Linked DNA regions of Jeotgalibacillus aurantiacus. The protein of the gene in region 1 interacts with the protein of each later gene in a pairwise test. Links are inferred from orthologs where the notes say so. Each region holds a gene or a part of one and is shown in the gene's direction. Other genes may lie near its edges.

Region 1 (2,952 bases):
CAGCAGTTGAATACAAACCGTTCAGCGGTGGAGTCGCTGCGATGCATATCGGCTATAAGAAAGCGCAGGACAATCATGTCAATTAGGTGGAAGCAGAATGAAATTAACGATGCTTTACTCATTTTTAAAATCGGATATTGAAGTAATTGAAGAAGAATTAAACCAGGCGATCGACTCAGATACCAGTCTTCTGAAAGATGCATCATTGCATCTTTTAGAAGCCGGGGGTAAAAGGATTCGTCCGGTTTTTGTTTTGCTGTCCGCAAAAATCGGCAACTACGATATTCACAAAGTAAAAAACGTCGCTGTTGCCTTAGAGCTGATCCATATGGCATCCCTCGTCCACGATGACGTCATAGACAACTCGGACATGAGACGGGGCCGAAAGACCATCCAAGCAGAGTGGGATAATCAGGTTGCAATGTATACCGGTGATTATATGTTTGCACGGGCGTTAAACTATATGACCGCGCTCCGGGATCCCGAAGCCCATAAGATCCTGTCCAATGCCATCGTAGAGCTCTGCCTCGGTGAAATCGCTCAAATTGAAGACAAATACCGTTTTGATCAGAACCTTCGTGATTATTTCAGAAGAATAAAGCGCAAAACGGCACTTTTAATTGCGGTTAGCTGTCAGCTCGGGGCCGTTGCAGGTGAAACGGATAAAGAATCTCAAAAGCGCTTATTCTGGTTTGGTTATTATGTAGGAATGGCCTATCAGATTACAGACGACATTCTTGATTTCACCTCAACAGAAGAAGAACTTGGAAAACCTGCAGGAGGCGATCTGCTACAGGGAAACATCACGCTTCCTGTCTTTTTCGCAATGGAAGATGATAGGCTCAGACGAAAAATACTGAGAGTTCATGAAGAAACTTCTCCAAATGAAATGAAAGAACTCATTGATCTGATTAAAACATCAGATGCCATCACGCAGTCAGCTGAAGTCAGTCAGCGATATCTTAAAAAGGCACTGAAACAGCTCGATGGCCTTCCGGCTTCAAGAGCAAAAAAATCATTGCGAGATATTGCACTATTTATCGGCAAAAGAAAGTATTAAATTGGAATGAAAACGTTGCCAAATCTCCGGATGAATGATAATCTTTTAGAGGGTTGATTTCAGCCCATTCTACATAATTGGGGGATTTGACAGTGGAAAAAACTTTTTTAATGGTTAAACCGGATGGTGTACAAAGAGGTCTTATTGGCGAAGTTGTAAGCCGCTTCGAAAGAAAAGGTTTCAAATTGGCAGCTGCTAAGCTGATGGTTATTCCAGAAGAACTTGCCAAGCAGCACTACGGCGAGCATGCAGAACGCCCGTTTTTCGGTGAGCTTGTTGACTTTATTACATCAGGACCTGTGTTTGCAATGATCTGGGAAGGTGAGGACGTTGTTAAAACAGCCCGCCACATGATGGGGTCAACAAAACCAAGTGAAGCAGACCTTGGTACAATTCGTGGGGATTTTGGTCTGACTGTAGGCAAAAACATCATTCACGGATCAGATTCACTTGAAAGCGCAGAACGCGAAATCGGACTATTTTTCGGTGAAGAATCAGCTCTCAGCTATTCAAAACCGGTTGAAGAATGGATTTATTAATACCTAATTACTCTTAAAAGCGCCTCCTCAGGGCGCTTTTTAATTTGTTTAAATTATTGTAATTCTAAAAGCAGGCAATAGAGCAGGAGGTCCATCCGGAGACTCCTGCGGCAGAGAAGCGACAGGTGAGACAGCATAGTGCGTAGCTCTAGCTGACTCAGCGCGCGGCCAAGGAAAAACGGAGGCGACTCGTTCATCTTTGACTTATGACTTCGAGGGGCTAGTCGCTGGAGCTAGACAACGGAAAGCGTAGGATAGATCTCCTGCCGGGTTTTTTCTTTAATAAATTTAAAGATATGTATTAAAAAAATGGCGGGACTCATCCGGAGACTCCTGCGGCAGAGAAGCGACAGGTGAGACAGCGTAGTGCGTAGCACTAGCTGGCTCACCGCGCGGCCGCGGAAAGCGCAGGATGAGTCCCGCCCTGTTTTTTTTACAATATTTCAGAAAAAAATCACTAAACAGTGAATTATAATAGCAATTAACCCATCCTTTTCTTATACTTTAACTAATCCATTTTTACTAAAATAAACGAGGTGCGGCTATGACACAGGACTACACTGAATTTGTAACCTTTATCAACAAAAAAACAGGAATCGATCTTTCTTTATATAAAGAAGCACAAATGAAAAGACGCCTTACATCTTTATATGAAAAAAAAGGATACGGCTCATTCAGGGATTTTTCAGATAAGCTGAATGCAGATCAAGCCTTACTTGATGAATTTCTTGACCGTATGACGATCAATGTGTCGGAGTTTTACCGGAATGCAAAGAGGTGGGAAGTTCTGCAAAACAGGATCCTCCCTGAACTTCTGAAGCGCAGCAGTAAATTAAAAGTATGGAGTGCTGCCTGTTCGACAGGGGAAGAACCCTACTCACTTGCCATGGTCATGTCAACGCATCAGCCGTTAAGCCAAATTTCCATTACCGCATCTGATCTTGATAAAATTGCACTTGAAAAAGCCAAGGTAGGACTGTACGCTGAACGCGCCCTGGCTGAAGTACCGTCTGACATTAAGCGAAAATACTTTCTTCAGCAGGGGGCCTTTTATAAGGTGTCGGATGAAATTAAGCGGGTAGTGAGCTTTAAACAGCAAAACCTTTTAAATGACCGTTTTGAATCAGGTTATGATCTGATTGTGTGCAGGAATGTCATGATTTATTTCACTGAAGAGGCAAAAGATGCGCTTTATCATAAATTCAGTCAGGCTTTAAAGCCGGGTGGGATTCTGTTTGTCGGGTCAACCGAGCAGATTTTTAATCCGTCCAGATACGGATTTGAAACCGCAGATACGTTTTTTTACCGGAAAATATAGTTCGTTTCGCAAAAGCGCTTTTTAGACTACATAGT
Region 2 (3,186 bases), on another replicon or contig:
AGAACGGTCAATGGCAGCCGCTGCTGTTTCAATAATTTCAACCGATCCGAGCATTCCTGTTTTCACAGCATCTACACCAGTAGAAAGGGCTGTGTCGATTTGCGCTTTCAAGGTCTCGATTGGAAGCGGGTGAACGTTGTGGTGCCAGTGATTGGCAGGGTCCATCGTTACGACTGTTGTGAGCGCAGTCATACCGTAAGTGCCGTGTTCCTGGAATGTTTTAAGGTCAGCTTGAATGCCTGCGCCGCCACTTGTATCTGAACCTGCGATTGTTAATGTTTTCTTTAAACTCATTGCTTGTCCCTCCAAAATTGATTTCCCCTATCATATCATGGGAAATGGAAGTTTGAAACAATCGGACATTTCCCGGGAAATATCGTCTTCTTTTGACAGAAATGTGGCAGTCTCTAAATGGTTTTTTGCTGAAAAAGCGGTCTATATTTCAATGGTTCGCGGTTTTCCGTATAATAAAAGAATGGTTTCAAAAAAACGGTAGCAGGTGATGGAATGAGAGGATTTTTATTTGCAGTATGGCGTTTAAGAAATATTTTATTTCTTCTCGCAGTTATCGTCATTGTTTCAGTGGTTTCGATCGCTTCATATATGTGGATTACAGGAGATAACGAAGAGGAGAACTCAGAGGTTTTTGTTGAGCAGGTACGGGATATGAATGCCCTCGCTACTTCTCAGGCTTTTATTAAGGCAGTAGTTGAACAGACAGACAATCAGCTGTTTGGTCAGGATATTAATATTAATTTTCCGGGAACACAGCGCCGTTTGCTTCTTGTTGTGCCGGGTACCGTATTAGCAGGTGTTAATCTGGATCAGGTGACGGAAGACGACCTTGTTGTAAACGAGGAAAACAAAACGGTTGAGCTGACCCTTCCGAAAGCTCAGCTGCTTCAGGAGCCGGCCCTTCAAATGGATAAGGTTGAAGCATTTTCGGTTGAAGGTATTTTCCGCAGTAATGTGAACTGGGAAGAAGGCTTTGAAATTGCTGCAGAGGCACAGGCGATGATGGAAGAGGAAGCGATTGAACAGGGGCTTTTAACGCAGGCTGAAGAAAATGCCGAGCGGGCACTCACGGAGTTTTTCGATTATACAGGGTATGAAGCAACGATTATTTTCGAAGAATAGGAGTTGAGAAGAATGGCGGTTAAGATCAATAATGACTGGCAGGAACTGCTGCAGGACGAATTTGAACAACCGTATTATAAAGAGCTCCGGGCATTTTTGAAAAAAGAATATGGATCGGAAACGATTTTCCCTCCAATGAATCACATATTTGAAGCGTTTCAACGAACGCCTTTTCATAAAGTAAAGGTGGTCATTCTTGGACAGGATCCTTATCATGGACAGGGTCAGGCGCACGGGCTGAGCTTCTCTGTGCAAAAAGGTGTCAGAATTCCGCCGTCACTTCAGAACATTTATAAAGAGCTGGAAGAGGATCTTGGGATTCAACCTCCCCGTCATGGTGATCTCACGAAATGGGCGGAAGAAGGTGTGTTATTATTAAATACGGTTTTAACCGTGCGTGAAGGACAGGCGCATTCTCACCGGAATCAGGGCTGGGAGCGGATAACGGATAAAGCCATTGAATTGCTGGGTGAGAGGGATGAGCCCATGGTGTTTATTTTGTGGGGGAAACCGGCCCAGCAAAAAGAGGGTCTCATTAATGAAATGAAGCATTTTGTCATTAAGGCTCCACATCCAAGTCCACTATCGGCGCATCGCGGATTTTTTGGCAGCAGACCGTTTTCGAAGGCCAATGAATTCCTGAAAGAGAATGATATTGAACCAGTTGACTGGACTTTATCCTAAAGAGGAGGCACCCGCATGGAATCAAAGCGTATTAACTGCAGTGCCTGCAAGTATTACTATGTAACATGGGACCCCCGTTTTCCAAAGGGATGCAAAGCGCATGGCTTTAAAACAAAGCATCTGCCATCGCTTGAAGTGTTCCGGGCATCCGGACAGCCATGTTATGCATTTGAAAAGAAAATTTTAAAAGAAAAAGGGAGAGGATAAGATGTCAATTTCCTATGACCGGCTTCTCCAGAAGATCGAACAGGAAGCAAAAAAGGCAAGAGGGACAAGCGGAGCAAGGCAGCGTGAATATTTGCACTCCATTCGTACGCTCTGTGATTTGGCATTAGAGGAAGGTGTGAATCCTGTCAGTGAGCCTGTTGTTCAGACGGCTTCCTATCAGGCTCCATCAAAACCCGCTCAGCTCAGTCTTCAGGACAAGCCGCTTGAAACAGAAGACGGCTCAAACGGTGATTCACTTTTCGATTTTTAACAGAAGGGACGTAACTTGAAATGAAATTATTTATTATAATCGGAGCCATTAATGCTTTCTTATCAGTCGCACTAGGCGCATTCGGGGCACACGCACTTGAAGGCAGAGTAGAGCCGAAATATCTCGACACATGGAATACAGCCGTACAATATCAGATGTTTCATGCAACAGGTATTCTAATCATCGGTATTCTTGCAGGCAACCTGCAGGCATCCGGCCTGTTAAATGCAGCAGGATGGCTGTTCCTCGTGGGCATTATTTTCTTCTCAGGCAGCCTGTATATTTTAAGTCTGACAGGTATCAGCGTGCTTGGCGCCATCACACCAATCGGCGGCGTAGCATTCCTCGCAGGCTGGGTATGCCTGGTCATTGCAGCAGTAAAACTCATGTAAAAAAGATGTCCGCTGTGGCGGGCATCTTTTTTGCGTTTATTCAAGGTGGAAAACCGTGATTTTTTCTATGAGTTGTTTAATAACGGTAAAGAGTGGTCAAATAACGGAAAAAAGTGGTCTAATCAAGCAAAAGAGTGGTCAAATAACCTGAAAGAGTAGTTAAATAACCCGAAAAAGTGGTCGAATCAATGCTGATTGAATGCCCACTTCCGTATTTATATGACTGCAAAAGATGAGTCTTGCCCGATTTCAAACCACAAATATTGATTTATTTATTACATCAGAAAACCAACTTACCGGTTCGTCACACCGTTATAAGGATAAGCATAGTTTATCTCCCCATCAAACGTTGCGTAATCCATATACAGAAGCGGCAATAAATAACGCTGATTTGTTTTTGGGTCACTCAAAATGAGATGATCACGTCCTGCAGCTTCAATCACACCTTTAAAAATCTTTGCATTCCACTCACGGTTATTTTCAAATGTCATATAA
Region 3 (3,117 bases), 150 kb from region 1 along the record:
GTAATCATCTCTGCGATTTCCTGAGGCGTCATAGATGAGTTAAGGTCATATTGACCAATCTGAATCTGGTCTGTCAGGTCATTATCCGTTAAGTACTGCTCAAATTCCCCGTTATCCTCAATTAATTCATACTCCACCAACAGATCCCGTATATCAGGTGTTGTCATACCGGATTCAATGGAAAGGATGAAACGGGTCGTTGCCGGAGCTTCTCCTTCAGCAGTCTCCTCTGCCGGAGTTTCTTCTGCAGCTGCAGCTTCTTCTGCAGCGAGTGCCCTGTCTTCCCACTCTGTAAGTTCCTGCTGTAGGGTTTCGTATTCTTCGTTAGACAGGATAACATCAGTTTCTTCTATTAAAGTGTTTTCATCCGCTGACTCTCCTGTCAGTTCATTTGCACTGTATAAGAGCAGGGAGGCGGAAATAAATCCGATTCCCAGTGTACGCATTGATCTTTTATCCATATCGATGCCTCACGATCTGTTTTTGATCAGGGTTTTGACTTCGCTGACCGGCAGAGATGATAAGTTTGAAATCTGCTCAGCTTTTAACCCTTGTTTATGTAGTGATAGGACCTGATTTACAATGATTTCATTGACAGGTTTTGATTTTTTTACAGCTGTTTTTACGGGTCTGCTGTTTTCAATCATGAGTTCTTCTTCAAGCAGTTTCGTCCGTTTTTTCAGCTGATAGAGCTCCTGATAAAGGTTCATGGAAAGGTCCTGCAGCTCTTCTTCATTTTGCTTAGATCGGTCTTTTATGAAAAATGAAATGATCAGAAACAGCATTCCGATACCTGCCGTCACAACATATGTCCACTCCATTGTCATCACCTCCAAAAGTTTACGGGTATAATTGTATCATGTCTTGTAAGGCAGGGAATATAAGGTGAAAATAAAAAGTGTAATTCATGAAATGACAGTAGATTTTTTTTATTGTTAATGGTATTATTGAAAAGTCGTATGAATCGAAATGAAGTTATGAAATAGCATTTGAATGTTTGGAGGGAAAATAAATGCGTGTAAACATTACTCTTGCTTGCACTGAAACTGGTGATCGCAATTACATCACTACGAAGAACAAGCGTAACAACCCGGATCGTATTGAACTTAAAAAATACAGTCCACGTCTGAAGAAAGTGACGCTTCACCGTGAGACAAAATAATGATCGTTAAACCGAAAATGTGCAAAAGCATTTTCGGTTTTTTTATACTTACTGAAAGTGTTAACCAGCTATTTTGAAACCAACGTGAGAATGAAAAGGAAAAGGGTGATGACTTTGGATAAGAAAGACCTGAGAAAAACGATGCTTCAGCGTATGAAAGACCTTTCAGGTGATGACAGAATCCTTTTAACAGAAGGTGTTCATGAGCGTTTGTTTCAAACAGATGAATGGAGACATGCTCAAACGGTCGGTTTAACGGTTTCAACCGGATTCGAATTAGAAACGCGACCTGTGATTGAACGTGCGTTTCAAGATGGAAAGGCAGTTGCTGTGCCGAGATGTATTCCATCCCGAAAAGCACTCGTTTTTCATGAAATTCAAGACATAACTGACGTTAAACCATCCTTTTTCAACTTACTTGAGCCGCCTGAATCACTGCCGGTTATACATAAAGATGACATTGATCTGTTAATTGTTCCAGGACTCATTTTTGATCGTGCAGGATATCGTATCGGGTTTGGTGGCGGATATTACGACCGTTTTTTGACAGACTACAGAAAGATGACAGCTTCATTGTGTTTCCGTTTTCAGATTATGGATCAGATTCCCCATGAGACTCACGATATTCCGGTGAATAAGCTGATAACCGACTGAACAGTTCAGCAGCAGGGTGAGTTCTGATGGGAATTGATATAATAAAATAAAATGTGCTCACAGAGAAAGAGTGATAATCATGGAAGGGAACATTGATTACTATTACTGGAAAACGGCGTATGATCTCATTGTGAAGAAAAATTACCGGGTTGCGACTATGTCACCATCTCATAATGAAATCTGGCTTGAAAGCCCTGGGCGTTCTCCGAAAAGAGTGGTCAGGCTTGTTCGTCATGATTTTGACTGGATGAACAGGTTAAAAACGGATCTAGCACAGATTCCCGAAAAAGTTGAAAGGGTCAGAAGACTGATCAGAGCAGGAAAAATTGAAGCTGACAACATTTATTTCTCGCGTTTTGAGCCTGTTGATCATCAGCAGGAAGTCCTTGAGGCATACAATCAGCCTGATCGCCGGACGCCTCTATATCATACGCTCGTTACAATGGATTCAAATCCGGCTGATGTGGGCATCCGGAAACCACTTTCTTCTATTGACTATCCTTCTTCTTATGAAGGAATGGATCTTGAAATCGACCGGCTGAAATATGCTGCGCTGCTCCGCGCAAAAGAACAGAATGAACAGGATCGGGCTGTTTTTGACAATGCAAAACCTTTACTTGCCTATATGTTCATATTTTTGCAGGTTGTTATGTTTTTCATACTTGAGCAGGCAGGGGGGAGTACAAACCCTTACGTTCTGATCGAGTATGGTGCTAAATATAATCCTCTGATCATTGAAGGTGAGTGGTGGAGACTGATCACACCAATTTTTCTCCATATCGGTATCCTGCACTTACTGATGAACTCACTGGCTCTTTATTTCCTGGGTCCTCTTGTTGAAAGAATCTATGGGCGATTCCGCTTCCTGCTCATTTACCTTACAGCAGGCTTTACCGGGTCTGTCATGAGTTTTCTGTTTACAGAATCAATCTCAGCAGGAGCGAGCGGTGCGATCTTTGGCCTGTTTGGTGCGCTGCTGTATTTCGGTATCCGGAAGCCGGGACTGTTTTTCAGAACAATGGGTGCGAATGTACTTGTTATTATTTTAATCAATCTTGTGTTTGGATTCTCCATTCCTGGAATTGATAATGCAGGGCATATTGGTGGTCTGCTTGGCGGATTTCTGACAGCAGGTGCAGCCGCACTGCCAAAAAGCCGTTCAAACGCCGGTATTCAACTCATCTTTGCACTTGGGGTCATCATCGTTTCAGGAGCAGCTTTATTTCTGGGGTATCCTTAATATCCGGCTTTGCCGGACTACATAAAATACAGCGGATTCAATTGAGATTATAAAGGGTTTT

The links.
Region 2: the proteins of ndk (region 1) and H7968_RS01810 interact in binary tests that used the Escherichia coli proteins (3 or more experiments, as listed by UniProt). The link is inferred for Jeotgalibacillus aurantiacus from one-to-one orthologs.
Region 3: the proteins of ndk (region 1) and H7968_RS05030 interact in binary tests that used the Escherichia coli proteins (3 or more experiments, as listed by UniProt). The link is inferred for Jeotgalibacillus aurantiacus from one-to-one orthologs.

The regions. Positions count from the first base shown.
Region 1 is NZ_JACNMS010000002.1:207,837-210,788, forward strand. Bases 1-2,875 are described here. They hold ndk (nucleoside-diphosphate kinase), read left to right. Parts: upstream 1-1,152; coding sequence 1,153-1,599; downstream 1,600-2,875. Other genes in these bases: H7968_RS05805 (demethylmenaquinone methyltransferase), read left to right, coding at 1-86; hepT (heptaprenyl diphosphate synthase component II), read left to right, coding at 98-1,060; H7968_RS05820 (CheR family methyltransferase), read left to right, coding at 2,144-2,875. Outside these bases: more of H7968_RS05820, read left to right, coding at 2,876-2,917. UniProt on the Escherichia coli protein: Major role in the synthesis of nucleoside triphosphates other than ATP. The ATP gamma phosphate is transferred to the NDP beta phosphate via a ping-pong mechanism, using a phosphorylated active-site intermediate.
Region 2 is NZ_JACNMS010000001.1:384,645-387,830, reverse strand. The notes cover bases 1-2,985. They hold H7968_RS01810 (uracil-DNA glycosylase), read left to right. Parts: upstream 1-1,149; coding sequence 1,150-1,821; downstream 1,822-2,985. Other genes in these bases: gerQ (spore coat protein GerQ), read right to left, coding at 2,985-2,985; H7968_RS01795 (DUF423 domain-containing protein), read left to right, coding at 2,320-2,691; H7968_RS01800 (YwdI family protein), read left to right, coding at 2,030-2,299; H7968_RS01805 (uracil-DNA glycosylase), read left to right, coding at 1,837-2,028; H7968_RS01815 (DUF4230 domain-containing protein), read left to right, coding at 508-1,137. Outside these bases: more of gerQ, read right to left, coding at 2,986-3,186. UniProt on the Escherichia coli protein: Excises uracil residues from the DNA which can arise as a result of misincorporation of dUMP residues by DNA polymerase or due to deamination of cytosine.
Region 3 is NZ_JACNMS010000002.1:58,288-61,404, forward strand. The notes cover bases 128-3,043. They hold H7968_RS05030 (5-formyltetrahydrofolate cyclo-ligase), read left to right. Parts: upstream 128-1,270; coding sequence 1,271-1,816; downstream 1,817-3,043. Other genes in these bases: H7968_RS05015 (hypothetical protein), read right to left, coding at 128-461; H7968_RS05020 (hypothetical protein), read right to left, coding at 471-821; rpmG (50S ribosomal protein L33), read left to right, coding at 1,013-1,162; H7968_RS05035 (rhomboid family intramembrane serine protease), read left to right, coding at 1,896-3,043. Also shown: more of H7968_RS05015, read right to left, coding at 1-127; more of H7968_RS05035, read left to right, coding at 3,044-3,056. UniProt on the Escherichia coli protein: Involved in the removal of 5-formyltetrahydrofolate.